One region of the Vibrio sp. RC586 genome, then DNA from elsewhere that is predicted to be linked to it. Evidence: predicted binding sites of a transcription regulator. Region 1 holds the regulator's gene; each other region holds the start of a gene.

Region 1 (5,702 bases):
GCGCAAGCCGTGATAGGGCAAGTGCATGAAAACACGCGGCCAGCCTTGGTATTGCTTGAGAAAGAAGGCTTCACCTGCCGCAATTATGTCGACATTTTTGATGCGGGCCCAACCGTGGAGTGTGAGCTGAACAATATCGAATCGGTGCGCCACTCAGTACGCGCCATTGTTGAAGTGGCAGAGCACTCCAGCTCGCAGAATTTTATTATGTGTAACACCTCGTTTGAAAACTTCCGCGCTACGGCCGCCAAAGCGGCTTACAGCCAAGAAGATAACGCGGTGATCATCTCGCCTAAAGTCGCCGCAGCATTAGAAGTGAGCACTGGGGATTATTTACGGATTTTGGCGCAGTAGGGGATTGCCATGACACATTGGATAGCCGGTAATTGGGTGACGGGAACTGGTGAAAAACTGGAATCACATACGCCTTATAGCCATGAGCTTTTATGGCAAGGCTACAGTGCCAGTGTTGAACAAGTGGAAGCCGCGGTAAACGCGGCTCGCCGAGCGTTCGTAGACTGGAAAAAATGCCCATTTGCCGAGCGTGAACAAAAGGTATTGGCCTTTGCGGAATTAGTGAAAACCAACAGTGAGCGTATTGCGCAAGTGATTGCCAAAGAAACGGGAAAACCGCTGTGGGAAACGCGCACGGAAGCGGCGTCGATCGCCGGAAAAATCGCGATTTCGATTCGTGCTTACCATGAGCGTACCGGTGAAACGGTGCGTGAATCGGCGGGTAATCAGCTGGTATTGCGCCATCGGCCGTTGGGCGTGATGGCGGTGTTTGGGCCATATAACTTCCCTGGTCATTTGCCGAACGGACACATAGTGCCTGCACTGCTGGCGGGCAATACCGTGGTGTTTAAGCCTTCCGAACAAACGCCGTGGACTGGCGAAGTCTTGATGCAGTTATGGCAACAGGCTGGCTTGCCTGCTGGGGTGATCAATCTGGTTCAAGGCTCAAAAGAGACGGGGATTGCGTTGGCACAATCACGCGGGATTGATGGTTTGCTGTTTACTGGCAGTGCCAATACTGGGCATCTGCTGCATCGCCAATTTGCCGGTCAGCCGGACAAAATGTTGGCGCTGGAAATGGGCGGCAATAACCCCATGGTGATTTCGGATCACTATGGCGATTTGGACGCGACTGTCTACACCATTATTCAATCCGCGTTTATCAGCAGTGGTCAGCGTTGCACCTGTGCGCGTCGCTTGTATGTGCCACTAGGGACGAAAGGCGATGTACTGCTCGATAAACTGGTTGCGGTAACGGCCAAGCTGCGTATTGATCAGCCCTTTGCTGAGCCAGCCCCCTTTATGGGACCGTTAGTTTCGGAAGCGGCAGCACGAGCAATTCTCAACGCGCAAGCCCACTTACAAGGGTTAGGCGGAAAAAGTCTACTTGAAGCTCACGCTTTGCATGCGGCGTTTATCACACCGGCCATCATAGATGTTACGGCGATTGAGCGCTTGCCGGATGATGAATATTTCGGACCTTTGCTACAAGTGGTGCGTTATCAGACTTTGGTGCAAGCGGTAGAACTTGCCAATGAAACCCGATTTGGCTTATCCGCTGGACTCGTCTCGACTGACGATGACGAGTGGGATTACTTTGTCGATCATATTCGTGCGGGCATCGTCAATCGTAACCGCCAATTAACCGGAGCCAGTGGTGATGCACCGTTTGGTGGCCCTGGCGCTTCAGGCAATTTACGCCCGAGTGCTTTTTATGCCGCCGATTATTGCGCTTATCCGATGGCCTCAATGGAGGGGGAGACAACATTGCTTCCTGCGACTTTGAGCCCAGGCGTTGAACTCTAATCATAATTTATTTTGTGCCTGCGCAGCCAAGTAGGCACTTTTTTCGTCACAGGTTGATATTTCTTACTCTTGCTACAGAACTAACAAGGAGGCGTTATGACGCCAACCGTTTTATTTCAATCGCTCTGGAATGATTATATTGAGCGCCTCTGCCCATCGGCAGAGAAAGTGCATCAACTCTTACAAGAAGATGAGCCGCTGATTAATGACCACATTGCGCTGCGCACATTTAATGTCGCGCCGCTAGGATTAGAAACGTTGGCGAAGCCGTTTCTGGCGCTCGGCTATCAACCGTGTGGTGAGTACGAATTCAAAAGCAAAAAGCTGGCCGCTAAGCATTTTGAACATCCTGATCCTTTGCAACCGAAAGTCTTCATCAGTGAACTGAAAGTGGAAGAGTGTTCCCCAGATCTGCAAGCGATTGTGGCGAAGTTGGTGGCTCAGGTCGATGCCGAAGCGTTATCTGGCGAGGCTTTTCTGTATGGTGGCCGTTTATGGAACTTAAGCCATGCCGACTATCTTATTTTAGCGAAAGAGAGCGAGTATGCGGCTTGGCTTGCGGCGCATGGCTATGGCGCAAACCACTTTACGGTCAGCGTGAATCAGCTCAAGGCGCTGCATGAAGTAAAACAGGTCAATGACCATCTGCGTCAACATGGATTTAGCATTAATGAATCGGGTGGGGAAGTAAAGGGCTCACCTGAAGTGTTACTGGAGCAATCTTCAACCATGGCCGATAAAGTCTTAGTGCGTTTTAACGAAAGTGCGGAGATGATCCCCGGTGGGTTTTATGAATTCGCCAAACGTTATCCAATGGCGAATGGGTTGCTCTACCCCGGATTTGTCGAAGCATCGGCGGATAAGATTTTTGAAAGCACGAACCGCTGAGGTTGCCGTGTGATACAAGCAAAAAAATAGCCACCGTTGGGTGGCTATTTTTTATAACACGATACGGGTTAATCGGAGCACTTAGCGAGTGCCGTAAACCACGATGGTTTTACCGTGGGCAGAGATCAGGTTTTGCTCTTCCAGCATCTTCAGGATGCGGCCAACGGTTTCACGAGAACAGCCAACGATTTGACCGATCTCTTGGCGAGTGATCTTGATTTGCATGCCATCTGGGTGAGTCATCGCATCTGGCTGACGCGCAAGATTCAGCAGAGTTTGTGCGATACGGCCCGTTACGTCTAGGAACGCAAGGTCGCCAACTTTCTGGCTGGTCACTTGCAGACGACGAGCCATTTGACCTGAAAGGCGCATCAAGATATCTGGGTTTACTTGGATCAATTGACGGAATTTCTTAAATGAGATCTCAGCCACTTCACAAGGTGTTTTAGCACGAACCCAAGCGGTACGCTCTTGGCCTTCTTCAAACAAGCCAAGCTCACCGATGAAATCACCTTGGTTCAGGTAAGAGAGGATCATCTCTTTACCTTCTTCATCTTTAATCAGTACCGCAACTGAACCTTTAACGATGTAGTACAGCGTTTCCGCCTTCTCACCCGCGTGGATCAATGTGCTTTTTGATGGGTACTTATGAATGTGACAATGTGAAAGAAACCACTCTAGTGTTGGATCGGTTTGAGGTTTACCTAGAACCATAATAATCTCACTTCCTCTGCAGGGTACGCTTGCCGCTATCCATATTTTAGCGAAGCCTCAATTGGGCTTACTAGAATAAGAGGTGTTACCCAAGGCTGCAAGCTATCTTATGTTTCGGTTAAGAATAGTATCCTTTTTCGAAATCGATTTCTTGATTTTAATCGTGTCACCAGTCCGATTTGCTACGCAAAATTGTGCACATGATCACGGTATGAAAAGTAAGCATTCATCACTGTTCGGATCTAGCCGATTTTTCCGGTTTCGATCAGTTGTTGCAGTAGCGGACGCACAATCAAATCCATGGCAAAACTCATTTTGCCACCAGGAACCACGATGGTGTTGTGGCGCGACATGAATGAACCATCAATCATCGCCAGCAAGTATGGGAAATCGACGTTTTTGATGCCACGAAAACGGATCACCACAAAACTCTCATCCAGTGTTGGAATGCCTTTGGCATTGAGTGGGTTAGAAGTATCGACCGTAGGAACACGCTGAAAGTTAATGTGGGTGCGTGAAAACTGTGGGGTGATGAATTTGAGGTAGTCGTCCATTGAACGGACGATGGAATCCATCACCGCTTCGCGTGAATGGCCGCGATCGCGCGTATCGCGTACGTATTTCTGAATCCACTCAAGGTTAACGATCGGCACCATGCCAATCAAAAAGTCGACGTGTTGTGCAACATTGACATCACCATCGACTACACCGCCGTGTAAGCCTTCATAAAACAGCACATCTGAGTTTTCGGGCAGTGATTGCCAAGGCGTAAACGTGCCGGGCATCTGGTTATACGGCACTGCTTCATCAAAGGTGTGCAAGTAGCGGCGCACTTGGCCGGTGCCTACTTTTCCGTATTGGCGGAAGAATTCTTCAAGGGTTGGGAAATCGTTGGCTTGGGGACCAAAGTAACTGATATGGCGACCTTGCTCGCGTGCCTTGCGGATTTCTACATCCATTTCTGGACGGGTGAAGCGATGAAAACTGTCCCCCTCAACCCAAGCAGGCTTGATGCTCATCATATTGAACATCTTGCGAAAGGCTTCAGAGGTGGTTGTGGTACCGGCGCCGGAAGAACCCGTCACCGCAATAATCGGATGTTTGGCTGACATGACAAACCTTGTCCTTAAGTCCTTGATTTTGGTGCTAACTCAGGCACCACCCGGAAATGACTATAGCACGGAAAATGAAGCCGTCACTGCTTGGCTAAAACGGATGGCATTTAATATCGAAGGTTTCATGCAATTCTGAATAGACGATCACAGCTTGCCCTGATTGTAACTGCGTGCGTACTTGAGCAATTTTTTCCTCCAGCGACACTTCTACATCACCATAATCTGTGCCTTCACGCAGTACAAATTCACGGATCAAATTGTCGAGTGTTTCCGGCGCAATTTGTTGCCATGGAATGATCATAAATACCTCTTTATTTTATGATGGATCCCAACCCGACTTGGAGCGCTTACTCCAAGTCGTTTGAGTCTTTCCCCTTACAATGATACTGCATTAAAAGAGGAGGGGCGCGTTAGGATTGATGCAGAAAGTCATCACGCAGATGTGAGTAATACTCGGGCAGGGTTTGCTCTAGCCAAAAGCGGGGCTTTAGCCATGATCCACTCAGAAAACCCACATGGCCGCCATGCTCAAACAAACGGTAATCGATGTTCGCTGGCAGTGGGAAATCTGGGATCACGGCTTCGGTCATAAACGGATCGTCTTTGGCATGAATGATCTGTGTCGGGACTCGGATCTGAGTGAGTTGCTTGAGTCCCGAGCATTGCTGATAGTAATCAGACGCATCTTGAAAACCGTGCAGTGGCGCGGTGATCACGTCATCAAACTCAGCAAGTTTAGCGATAGCGTTGATCCGCTCTGAGCTCAGTGGCAAAGCGTTTTCCAATAGTGCGTATTTAGCCATGGCATTTTTCTTCAAAGAAGAGAGCAGATACGCGCGATACACTTTAGATAAACCTTGCTCGATACGTTGTGAGCAGGCGGCTAAATCGAGTGGCGCAGAAATCAAGGTGGCGGCGCTGACGATAGGATCATCACGATACTGCGCAAGATAGTTCGCGAGCATGTTGCCGCCGAGTGAAACACCGACTGCAACGATAGGACGCCCTGGCAATTGTTTACGCAGGTATTCAAGCACAAAACGCGCATCCCCCGTTTCACCGGAATGGTAAGCGCGTGCTAAGTGGTTGGGTTTACCACTGCAACCGCGAAAATGCATCATGACTGAGAGCCAGCCTTGCCTCGCAAACGCGTGCATCAATCCG
Region 2 (5,702 bases), on a different contig from region 1:
AGTTTTGAGCGGAGTTAGGGCTGTATCGGCGATTTGCAAATAGGATTTCAGCTCGGCCTGTTTCATTTCCATCATCGCTTCGCGGGTGTTGCGCATTTGCTCTTGGCTGAGCAGGCGAGTTTCACTGAAAGTAAAGTACATCATACTTAACGCTATGATGAGCAAGGGCACCAAGGAAAGGATATACAGTCGTTGTCGAATGGTTAGGCTCATAATCGTGGCTCACATGGTTAATTATTCCTAATAAGCCTAGTCCAAAAGCAGGGCTTGTGTAGCCTGAGCAAGGAAGTTGTTTGGGTATTCCTCCATTTACCATGCTATACTCTGCGCCCTTTCTGTTCGATAGAGCGACAATCATGAACCTTAAAACCGATATTCAACAACTCAACAATCGCATCGATACTTGCCGTCGTAAGTTGGATGCCGCAAAAAGTCGCGCCGATTCAGAAATGGTCAGCAAGTTCACTGATGAATTAGAAGCTCTGACTAAGCGTTTGAATAGCGTGAAAGGCAAGCAAGATTACGACCTGAATAAAACGCGTAAAACGATTGCCGATATGCCTTTCTCACGTGAAATCACGAAGCTTGAGCAAGCGGATTTGGGCAAGCTGAAAAAATCAGTGAAAGGTTTGGTACTTGTTCACCCAACCACCAAAATTGGCAAAGCATTACGTGTCGAAGTGATGACGGGTTTCGCGCCTAAGCCATTCTAAATACGGCAAAGAATTAAAATAAAAGAGCCAGCGTTTGCTGGCTCTTTTGCGTTTTTTTGACTCAAATTTAGTAGCCCATCAATTGCAATAACTGCTCGGCGGTGTGTACCGCTTCTTTGCGATTCGCGATATTGAGTTTTTGATACAGGTTGCGAATGTGCGTTTTAATGGTGGTGCCCGCCACATCCAATTCGTGGGCAATCTGCTCATTACTGAAACCGGAATAGATAAGCCCAAGTACTTGCCATTCACGCTGCGTGAGTGGACTGGTGCGTACCAGTTCTGGAATATTTGGATGATTGACCAGCTTTTCGACAAACTCTTCGTCAAAGTGGATGGAGCGGCTACGTTGAGTGGTCGAGATCTCTTTGAGCAGCAGATGGGCGCGATGGCGCTCCAAATCCCCTAGCTCACCTTTGTGCACCAGTTTTTCGAGCAAGTGGCCAATTTTTCCCCCATCGATCAGGAAGTTACCAATCATGCCCGTTTGGTTGGTCAGGCGCAGTGCTTGTTTTAACTTGTCGCTAGCTTGTTGGTCATCGCCTGCTGTGATAGCCAGCAGTGCTTCCACAATCAAGTTACGGTTGGTATCAGTGACTAACTGATATTTCTGTGCTTGTTCCTGAATAAATTCTAGAGTCGCACGCGCCTCATTCAGTTCACCCAATTGGATTTGCGCACGGGCAATATTGCGCCACTGCAGTTGAAGGAAGTGGTTACACGCTTTATCGGGACGAATGCTGGATTGCAGCCACTGGCGGATTTCGGTGCTGTTCTCCTTGGCTTGCCAATAGAGTAGTAGGGAGAGTGAAGCGTTCGCCGTCCAATCCACATGGTAAGTCGATTGCTTAAGCAGGTGCTGGATCTGCTCTATGAAGCGTCCGGCTTTATCCAACTCGCCGCGGCCGATGGTGATTCTGGCCAGCATCGAATAACAGTGCAGGTGTTTACTCTGTGAATGGTTTTCTAGCACGCTCAGCCCCTTATAAGCGGCTTGTTCGGCTTCATCCAAGCGATTCCAACACCATAAAATTTGCGCGCGAATTCGCAGCAAAAATTCATGCAGTGGCACTTGATGCAGCTGCTGCTCTTCAATCAATTTAAACGCGTTATCCTGTACCTCGTAAGCCGCTTGTACATAACCTTGCGCCAGTAAAATTTCGCTCTGTTGCAGTAATGCCCATAAGGCTTGGTGATACACCTGATATTGGCGCGCCAGTTTCTCGGTTTGTTGCATCATTGAGAGTGCACGGCTGAGATGACCTAATACGTGGTTCACTTCGCCAACCACAGAAGTGGCGACAATACGGCTGCGATACGTGGTGTGGTCAAGCTGGCTTAAGGCCAGTTCGGCGAGTTCCAGTGCTTTTTCTGGCTCGTTTTGGTTAATGGCGACTTGCGCACGCAGCGCGTTAAATTCGCCTTGCTCTTTGGTTGAGAGTTCGACGTTAAGCGCTTTCATCTCTTTCGCTGCTTTGGCCAGCAATGCACCCACATCGTTATAGCGGTGCTGACTTTGTGCCAACCACGCTTGCAACATGCATAATTTAGGTTCGCGATACAGTTGAGCGGGGGTCAGTTGATTGATTGCCGCTTCCAATACTTCAAGCTCGCCTTGGTTAAACATCTTCCATCCAAACTGGCTCAAAATGCTCGCCAGCAGCTCGCTATCTTGCGCCAAACGCGCATGACGCAGCGCTTGGTGAGGCGTTGCCGCTTCCAACCATGCTTTGGCGGCAGAGCGTTGTAAATCTTGCTCTTGCTGTGGAATGCGGGCTTGGCGTTGATGCGCTAAAAATTCGGCAAACAGATTATGAAAGCGATACCAGTTGGTTTCCCCCTCCAGCGGCGAGATAAATAAGCCAAAGCGGTTGAGAGATTCAATCATCGCCAAGGCATCGTCACGCCCAGTTAAACTGCTCACCAAGGCATCGTCAAAATGGTCGAGTACCGAACACTGCATCAAGAAATAGCGAGTTTCATCATCAAGCAGATCAAACACTTCTTCGACCAGATAATCCCAAAGGTGGGCATGATTAAAATGCGAAACCGATTCGATGGTTTGCGCCAGCGTGCGGTGTTGATGCTGCGCTTGTAGAGCGATGAGCTGCATTGCTGAAGGCCAGCCTTCCACATAATCGCGCAGGTTATTGGCGGTCAGTGCATCAATCCCATCGGAAACGCGTTGGTTGAAAAAGCGCGTGGTTTCTTCGGTATCAAAAGCCAAAAGCTCATTGCCGATCTCAATCATTAAATCACGTACGCGCAGATTGGCGGTACCCAAAGGTGGCGTTGAGCGGCTCGTCACCACCAGCGTTAAATTATCTGGCATGTGTTTTAAGAAAAAGCGCATCGCTTCGTGAATGGCTTCATCGCTGATCAGATGGTAATCATCCAGCACTACATAGCATTCGCCGTGGTAGTCAGCCATCTCGGCAAACACTTCACTAAACAGCGAGTGTAGTGAGGAAAACTGACGCTTCTCCGCTAATTTTTGTGCGTTGGGGCAGGTATTGTGGGTCGCTTTATTAATGGCTTGCAGCAGATAGTTCATGAAGCGAAACGGATCGTTATCGCTGTCATCAATGCTGTACCAACCAACATTGGGCTTATCCGAAAGCCATTGAGCCGCCATGGTGGTTTTGCCATAGCCTGCCGGTGAGCGGAATAGCACTAATTTGTAGCAGGTGGCGTGTTGCAATAATTCCAGAACACGGGGGCGGACGATGGCGTTATGCAAACGTCCCGGGCGAGTCAGTTTCGAAGGGATCCACATCTTCTTTCTCTCGTCTATTCCAATCAGAGCTTCATGCTCTTTGAACTTGAAACGCAAGTTCCAAGCGTAGGGGGGTGAATACGCGCGGCGTATCACACTCAGATGGACAAATGTTACTTGAAGTCATTTGGTGCGTTTATTGATCCATACTGAGTTTTCTGTGTTCTTCACATTTCGCTCATAACTACGCCCCATATTTGTGATTTTTGTCACTAATTAATCTTCCCGTGAGCAAGGATATCGTCTAGGCCTCTACGTAATTGAGTGAAAATTCGGTAACAGAGGCAAAATTATTGTGATCTATTTAGCAGAGTGGACAAATGTTCAACCACTTGTTTTCCGAACTATCATAAAGCCTAGCTATGGTTAATCGGCGGGTGGTGTGATCCGAATCACTGCTATCTCGGGCTGAACCGAGCATTGATGGGAGCCAGATCACTCACTACCGGACTCCTGCGCCTCTACGCCTTGGTTCCTCCTCCCAATTGATGAGAAAAGTGGGAGGATGTTTTGCCAAAGTCGTAGAGGCAGGATAGGGCTTAGATGGATTAGAACCAAAAAGTGAGAGTTCACAATGAAACCTACTCAACAGAAACAGTTTGACAAGAAGTCGTTCCAAGAAAACGTGAAGCGCCATTTAACCGCAACCTATGCCACAACGGTAGAGCACGCTTCGGCGCGTGCATGGTACTTGGCGATGGGACGAGCCCTTGCTGAATTTACGACGTTTGATTTGCTGGAAACCGAACAGGATGAGCGCATCCTTAATAGCAAAAGCCTGAACTACCTATCGCTGGAGTTTTTGATTGGCCGCTTAACCGGCAATAACTTGATCAGCATGGGCGTGTATGAAGCCGTTGCTCAAGCGATGGAAGAACTCGGCCAAAATCTGACCGACTTACTGGAAGAAGAGCGCGACCCATCATTGGGTAACGGTGGTTTAGGGCGTCTTGCCGCTTGTTTTATGGATTCTTGTGCGGCGCAAGAATTCCCAACCGTAGGCTACGGTCTGCACTACGAATATGGTTTGTTTAAACAGTCTTTCGAAGAAGGCCGCCAAAAAGAAGCCCCTGATGCATGGTGTGGTGTTGAAGGCTACCCATGGGAAGTGGCGCGTCCTGAGCTGAAGCAAGAAATTGGCTTCTACGGCCACGTTGAAGTGGTCAATGAAAATGGCAAAGAGCGTCGTCGTTGGGTACCGGGCATGTTAGTGCAAGCGATGCCGTGGGATTTGCCGATCGTTGGCTACCAAAGTGATACGGTTTACCCGCTGCGTTTGTGGGAATGTCGTGCTATCGCGCCTTTCTCGCTGGAAAGCTTCAACAACGGTAACTACTTTGAAGCGCAGCACGCGTTGATCGATGCTGGCAACATCACCAAAGTCCTGTATCCGAATGACAACCACGAAAAAGGTAAAACCCTGCGTTTGATGCAGCAGTATTTCCACAGTGCAGCATCGGTACGCGATATTCTGCGTCGCCATGAAGCCGTAGGTCATGCATTGGCGGATCTGCCGAAATACGAAACCATTCAGCTTAACGATACGCACCCAACCATCGCGATCCCTGAGCTGATGCGCATTCTGATCGATGAAAAGCAGATGTCTTGGGAAGCGGCGTGGGCGATCTGTTCACACACTTTTGCGTACACCAACCATACTTTGCTGCCAGAAGCATTGGAAACCTGGAGCGAATCGTTGATCCAACGCTTACTGCCACGTCACATGGAGATCATTTACGAGATCAACCATCGCTTCTTGCAAGAAGTGCGTGCCAAATGGCCGGGTGATGTCGCGAAACAGCAAAAGCTCTCCATTATCGAAGAAGGCTTCCACCGTATGGTGCGTATGGCCAACCTGTGTGTGGTCGGCTCTTATGCGGTGAACGGCGTAGCGGCGTTGCACTCTGAATTGGTGAAGCGTGACTTGTTCCCTGAATTTGTTGAGCTCTATCCGGGCAAAATCCAAAACGTGACCAACGGTATCACGCCGCGTCGCTGGCTGAAGTTCTGTAACCCAGATTTGTCTGCGCTCATCTCCGAGAAGATTGGTCAGGAGTGGCCTGCGAAATTGGATCAACTCACCAAAGTGGCACAGTACGCGGAAGATGCCGTGTTCCAAAAACGCTTTATGGAAGTGAAAAAAGCCAACAAAGCGCGTTTGGCCGATTGGGTGAAAGATCACATGGGCATCGAGCTCGATACCAATGCGATCT
Region 3 (5,702 bases), on a different contig from region 1:
TTACGATGAGAAGATCACTTGGCTGCGGAAACTGCTTGATTGGCAAGAAGAGATGTCCGACTCGGGCGAAATGCTCGACGAGCTGCGTAGCCAAGTGTTTGATGATCGCGTTTACGCCTTTACTCCGAAAGGCGATGTGGTCGACTTGCCGATGGGAGCCACACCGCTCGATTTTGCCTACCACATTCACTCCGAAGTGGGGCATCGCTGTATTGGCGCGAAAGTGGCAGGACGTATCGTGCCTTTCACCCACAAATTGCAGATGGGCGATCAGGTTGAAATCATCACCGCCAAAGAGCCGAATCCATCACGCGACTGGTTGAACCCATCGCTTGGTTTCGTTCATTCAGGGCGCGCGCGCGCCAAGATTAATGCTTGGTTCCGCAAACAGAGCCGTGAAAAAAATCTCGAAGCGGGACGGGAAATTCTCGAAATCGAACTGGCGAAAATCGGTGCCAATCTGAAACATGCCGAGGCATATGCACTTAAGCGCTTCAACGTTAACAGTGTCGATGAGATGTATGTCGGTATCGGCAGTGGCGATCTGCGTATTAACCAAATCGTTAATCACATCAATGCGTTAGTAAATAAACCGACCGCTGAGGAAGAAGATAAGCTCGCGCTGGAAAAACTGCAGGAAAACAAAGCCCTAACGCCGAATCGCCCGCATAAAGATGCGGTGGTGGTGGAAGGGGTCGATAACCTGATGACTCACCTTGCGCGTTGCTGCCAACCGATCCCCGGTGATGAGATCCGCGGCTACATTACCCAAGGCCGTGGCATTTCGGTGCATCGTAGCGATTGTGAACAATTGGAAGAGTTGAGCCATCACGCACCGGAGCGGATCATTGATACCGTGTGGGGCGGCGGTTTTGTGGGTTCTTACTTGCTGACCGTGCGCGTTGAAGCGATGGAGCGCAGTGGCTTACTGAAAGACATCACCACCTTGCTGGCCAATGAAAAAGTCAAAGTGGCGAGCATGAAGAGCCGCTCCGACTACAAACGACAAATCATCATCATGGATTTCGATCTTGAGGTGAACAACGTTGAAGCCTTAGCGCGAGTCTCCAAACGTATCGAGCAGATCAAAGACGTTATGTTGGTGAAACGCTTAGGTTAACCCTAACCAAAACGGCGAGGTGAGAAGTGAAAACTTCCACCTCGTTGCTATTTTAGGCTCTCAAAAAATCCAATGTTAGGCCAGCAGTGAGGATATGTATGTCACACCCAATTGAACAACTCGAACAGATCATGAGCCGCCTGCGTGACCCAGAGCAGGGTTGCCCGTGGGATAAAGAACAAACTTTTGACACCATTGCTCCATACACCATTGAAGAAACCTTTGAGGTGGTGGATGCCATCACCCAGCGCGATTGGCCTAACTTGCGTGAAGAGTTGGGGGATTTGCTATTTCAGGTAATTTTCTACAGCCAAATGGCCAAAGAACAGGGACTGTTTGAGTTTCGTGATGTGGTGGATACAGTCAATGAGAAGCTGACGCGCCGCCATCCTCATGTATTTGGAGATGTAGCCTTTGAAAATAACGAGCAAATTCACGCCAATTGGGAGGCTGAAAAAGCCAAAGAAAAAGCCCAAGCAGGCAAAAACGAGCAGAGTATTCTAGACTCTGTACCACGTTCATTGCCCGCATTATCGCGTGCTCACAAGATCCAGAAAAAGTGCGCCAAATACGGATTTGATTGGGACAGCCTTGGCCCAGTTGTCGACAAAGTGCACGAAGAAGTCTCAGAAGTGATGGAAGAAGCACTGCAAGTGGACGTGAATACGCAAAAAGTAGAAGAAGAGTTAGGCGATTTATTGTTCGCCACCGTCAATTTAGTGCGCCATTTAGGGCATGACCCTGAAATGGCTCTGAGCAAAGCCAACGCCAAATTTGTGCGCCGCTTTCAAGGTGTTGAAGACAAAGCGAGAGCGAAAAATAAGCCACTACAGGACTTTACTTTGGCTGAGTTGGATGGTTTTTGGGATGAAGTAAAACTTGAAGAAAAACAGGCGATAAAGCCGTTTTAATGGCTGAGCATTAAAAAAGAAAGCCAACTCATTGATGAGCTTACTGGTTGATTAAACTGCTAATTTTTCAATTGCTGAAAAAGAGTCCCTTTTGGGACAAAATTGACTCAGATAATGTGCCGCTTATGCGCTTCGCTTCAATTTGGTTTGATTTGAAGCAAAAAATAAAAAATTGAGTGTGATAGATTTCACGTTGTGGCAATGGGGGGCTTCTGGTATAGTTTTGTCCCGTCCAGAAGAAATCCATTTCCCTCATTCAACCATTTTCAGGTTAAACATGACGACAAATTATATTTTTGTTACTGGCGGGGTTGTATCCTCTCTAGGTAAAGGTATTGCAGCGGCATCCCTTGCAGCGATTCTCGAAGCTCGTGGTCTTAAAGTGACCATGATGAAGCTTGACCCTTACATCAACGTTGACCCAGGCACAATGAGCCCGACTCAACACGGTGAAGTGTTCGTTACGGAAGATGGCGCGGAAACTGACCTAGACCTTGGTCACTACGAGCGTTTCATTCGTACCAAAATGACCAAGCGCAACAACTTCACGGCAGGTCGTGTTTACGCTGACGTACTGCGCAAAGAGCGTCGTGGCGACTACCTAGGTGCAACCATTCAAGTTATCCCTCATATCACGAATGCGATCAAAGATCGTGTGATTGCAGGCTCAGAAGGCCACGACATCGCTATCGTTGAAGTGGGCGGTACTGTGGGTGATATTGAATCACTGCCATTCATGGAAGCGATCCGTCAGCTAGCAATCGAAGTGGGCCGTGAAAACGCCATGTTCATGCATCTGACGCTGGTCCCTTACCTAGCGGCAGCGGGCGAAGTAAAAACGAAGCCAACTCAACACTCAGTAAAAGAACTGCTTTCTATCGGTATTCAGCCAGACATTCTGGTTTGCCGTAGCGATCGTATGATCCCAGCGAACGAGCGTAAGAAGATTGCTCTGTTCTGTAACGTGCCTGAAAAAGCCGTTATCTCTATGAAAGACGTGGATTCTATCTACAAGATCCCACAACTGATCCGTTCTCAAGGTTTGGATGATTTGGTGTGTGCACGTTTTGGCATTAACGCGCCAGAAGCGGATCTGTCTGAATGGGAACAGGTGATTTACGAAGAAGCGAACCCAACCGGTGAAGTGACTATCGGTATGGTCGGCAAGTACACCGAGCTGCCAGATGCTTACAAATCCGTCAACGAAGCGCTGAAACATGCAGGTCTGAAGAACCGCCTGAGCGTGACCATCAAATACGTGGATTCACAAGACGTTGAAACCAAAGGCACCGATGTGCTCAATGGTCTAGATGCTATTTTGGTACCGGGTGGTTTTGGCGATCGTGGTATCGAAGGCAAAATCCGTGCAGCTCAGTATGCACGTGAAAACAAAATTCCTTACCTTGGCATCTGCTTGGGTATGCAAGTGGCACTGATCGAATACGCGCGCAACGTAGCGGGTATGGAAGGTGCACACTCAACCGAATTCAATAAAAACACCAAATACCCAGTGGTTGGTTTGATCACTGAATGGGTAGATGGCGAAGGCAATGTCGAAGAGCGTAGCGAGAAATCAGATCTGGGCGGTACCATGCGTCTAGGCTCACAGCTATGCCACCTTGAAAAAGGTACCAAAGCGTACGAAATGTACGGTAGCGCAACGATCCATGAACGTCACCGCCACCGTTACGAAGTCAACAACCTGCTGCGTCCTCAGATTGAAAAAGCAGGTTTGAAGGTTTCTGGTCTGTCAGCAGATAAGAAGCTGGTTGAAGTGATTGAGAACCCTGCTCACCCATGGTTTGTAGCAGCGCAGTTCCACCCAGAGTTCACCTCAACCCCACGCGATGGTCACCCTCTGTTTGCTGGTTTTGTGAAAGCAGCAGGTCAGTACCAACGCGGTGAATTGAAGTAAAAGGATACGGGTAGCCACTCTAGCAGTGTGGCTACCCTTTTAGTTTTGACATTTAAATTCAATTGAGAGGAAACATTAATGTCTAAGATCGTTAAAGTTCTAGGTCGTGAAATCATCGACTCACGTGGTAACCCAACGGTAGAAGCAGAAGTTCATCTAGAAGGTGGTTTCGTTGGTATGGCAGCAGCTCCATCTGGTGCTTCTACTGGTTCTCGTGAAGCGCTTGAACTGCGTGACGGTGACAAGTCTCGTTTCCTAGGTAAAGGCGTTCTGAAAGCGCTGGCTGCGGTTAATGGTCCAATCGCAGACGCTCTGGTTGGCAAAGATGCAAAAGATCAAGCAACTATTGACCAAATCATGATCGACCTAGACGGTACTGAGAACAAGTCAAACTTCGGTGCAAACGCGATTCTAGCGGTTTCTCTAGCAAACGCGAAAGCAGCAGCGGCAGCAAAAGGCATGCCTCTGTTTGAGCACATCGCTGAGCTGAACGGCACTCCTGGCGTATTCTCAATGCCTCTACCAATGATGAACATCATCAACGGTGGTGAGCACGCTGACAACAACGTAGACATCCAAGAGTTCATGATCCAACCAGTTGGCGCAAAAACTCTGAAAGAAGCAGTACGTATGGGCGCAGAAGTGTTCCATAACCTAGCTAAAGTACTGAAGTCTAAAGGCTACAACACTGCAGTGGGTGACGAAGGTGGTTTCGCTCCTAACCTGAAATCTAACGCAGAAGCGCTAGAAGTTATCGCTGAAGCGGTTGCGGCTGCAGGTTACAAACTGGGTACTGACATCACATTAGCGATGGACTGTGCGGCTTCTGAGTTCTACGACGCAGAGAAGAAAGAATACAACCTGAAAGGCGAAGGTCGTATCTTCACTTCTAACGGTTTCTCTGATTTCCTAGAAGAGCTGACTGAGAAGTTCCCAATCGTTTCTATCGAAGACGGTCTGGACGAGTCTGACTGGGAAGGTTTCGCATACCAAACTGAGAAACTGGGTAAGAAAATCCAAATCGTTGGTGACGATCTGTTCGTAACTAACACTAAGATCCTGAAGCGTGGGATCGACAACGGTATCGCTAACTCTATCCTGATCAAGTTCAACCAAATCGGTTCTCTGACTGAAACTCTGGCTGCGATCAAGATGGCAAAAGATGCTGGCTACACTGCAGTTATCTCTCACCGTTCCGGCGAAACTGAAGACGCAACTATCGCTGACCTAGCGGTAGGTACTGCTGCAGGTCAAATCAAGACTGGTTCCATGAGCCGTTCTGACCGTGTTGCTAAGTACAACCAACTGATCCGTATTGAAGAAGCTCTGGGTTCACGTGCTCCTTTCAACGGTCTGAAAGAAGTGAAAGGCCAAGCTTAATTTTAAGCGAGCGCCTCCGCGACTGTTGACGATAACAGTCTCGCGATAAAAAAACGCCCTGCATTGCAGGGCGTTTTGCTTTCTACGGTTGCGGGCAACGAACTACAGAGCCTCGATTGCCGATACGCGCCGTTTATCCAACTCTTCTTTGATATGCTTGCCTTGAAAGCCATCCGCTATCACGGCTTGAACTTCTACGCTAAGGGCGGCTTGGTAGGCGCGCAGGAAAATCTCACGTTGTGGATAGGGCTCGGCCTCTAACCCTAAACGGCCACGATGATCCGCTTCACAACACAGTAGCACTTGCTCAAGACGCTCCGGTTTGCGCCACACATCCAAAAGCCCCAGCACTTTAAGCTTGGTGGCTGGCTTTAAC

What was found. Region 1 encodes CRP, which controls carbon source genes, mostly activating them, when cyclic AMP is high. Its sites were predicted from a motif close to TGTGANNNNNNTCACA; they were not measured.
Region 2: the regulator CRP is predicted to act here: its motif matches at 3,688-3,703, upstream of malT (HTH-type transcriptional regulator MalT).
Region 3: the regulator CRP is predicted to act here: its motif matches at 2,209-2,224, upstream of VOA_RS01380 (CTP synthase).

The regions. Positions count from the first base shown of each region.
Region 1 is NZ_ADBD01000005.1:105,438-111,139, reverse strand. It holds gene astA (arginine N-succinyltransferase) at 1-354, shown strand, start outside; gene astD (succinylglutamate-semialdehyde dehydrogenase) at 364-1,821, shown strand; gene VOA_RS14990 (DUF1338 domain-containing protein) at 1,918-2,709, shown strand; gene crp (cAMP-activated global transcriptional regulator CRP) at 2,791-3,423, opposite strand; gene VOA_RS15000 (phosphoribulokinase) at 3,666-4,535, opposite strand; gene VOA_RS15005 (YheU family protein) at 4,630-4,839, opposite strand; gene VOA_RS15010 (hydrolase) at 4,949-5,702, opposite strand, start outside.
Region 2 is NZ_ADBD01000008.1:323,470-329,171, forward strand. It holds gene VOA_RS08965 (methyl-accepting chemotaxis protein) at 1-213, opposite strand, end outside; gene VOA_RS08960 (YibL family ribosome-associated protein) at 357-713, shown strand; gene malT (HTH-type transcriptional regulator MalT) at 781-3,489, opposite strand; gene VOA_RS08950 (glycogen/starch/alpha-glucan phosphorylase) at 4,064-5,702, shown strand, end outside.
Region 3 is NZ_ADBD01000013.1:937,324-943,025, reverse strand. It holds gene relA (GTP diphosphokinase) at 1-1,120, shown strand, start outside; gene mazG (nucleoside triphosphate pyrophosphohydrolase) at 1,219-2,031, shown strand; gene VOA_RS01380 (CTP synthase) at 2,309-3,946, shown strand; gene eno (phosphopyruvate hydratase) at 4,025-5,326, shown strand; gene VOA_RS01390 (multifunctional CCA addition/repair protein) at 5,429-5,702, opposite strand, start outside.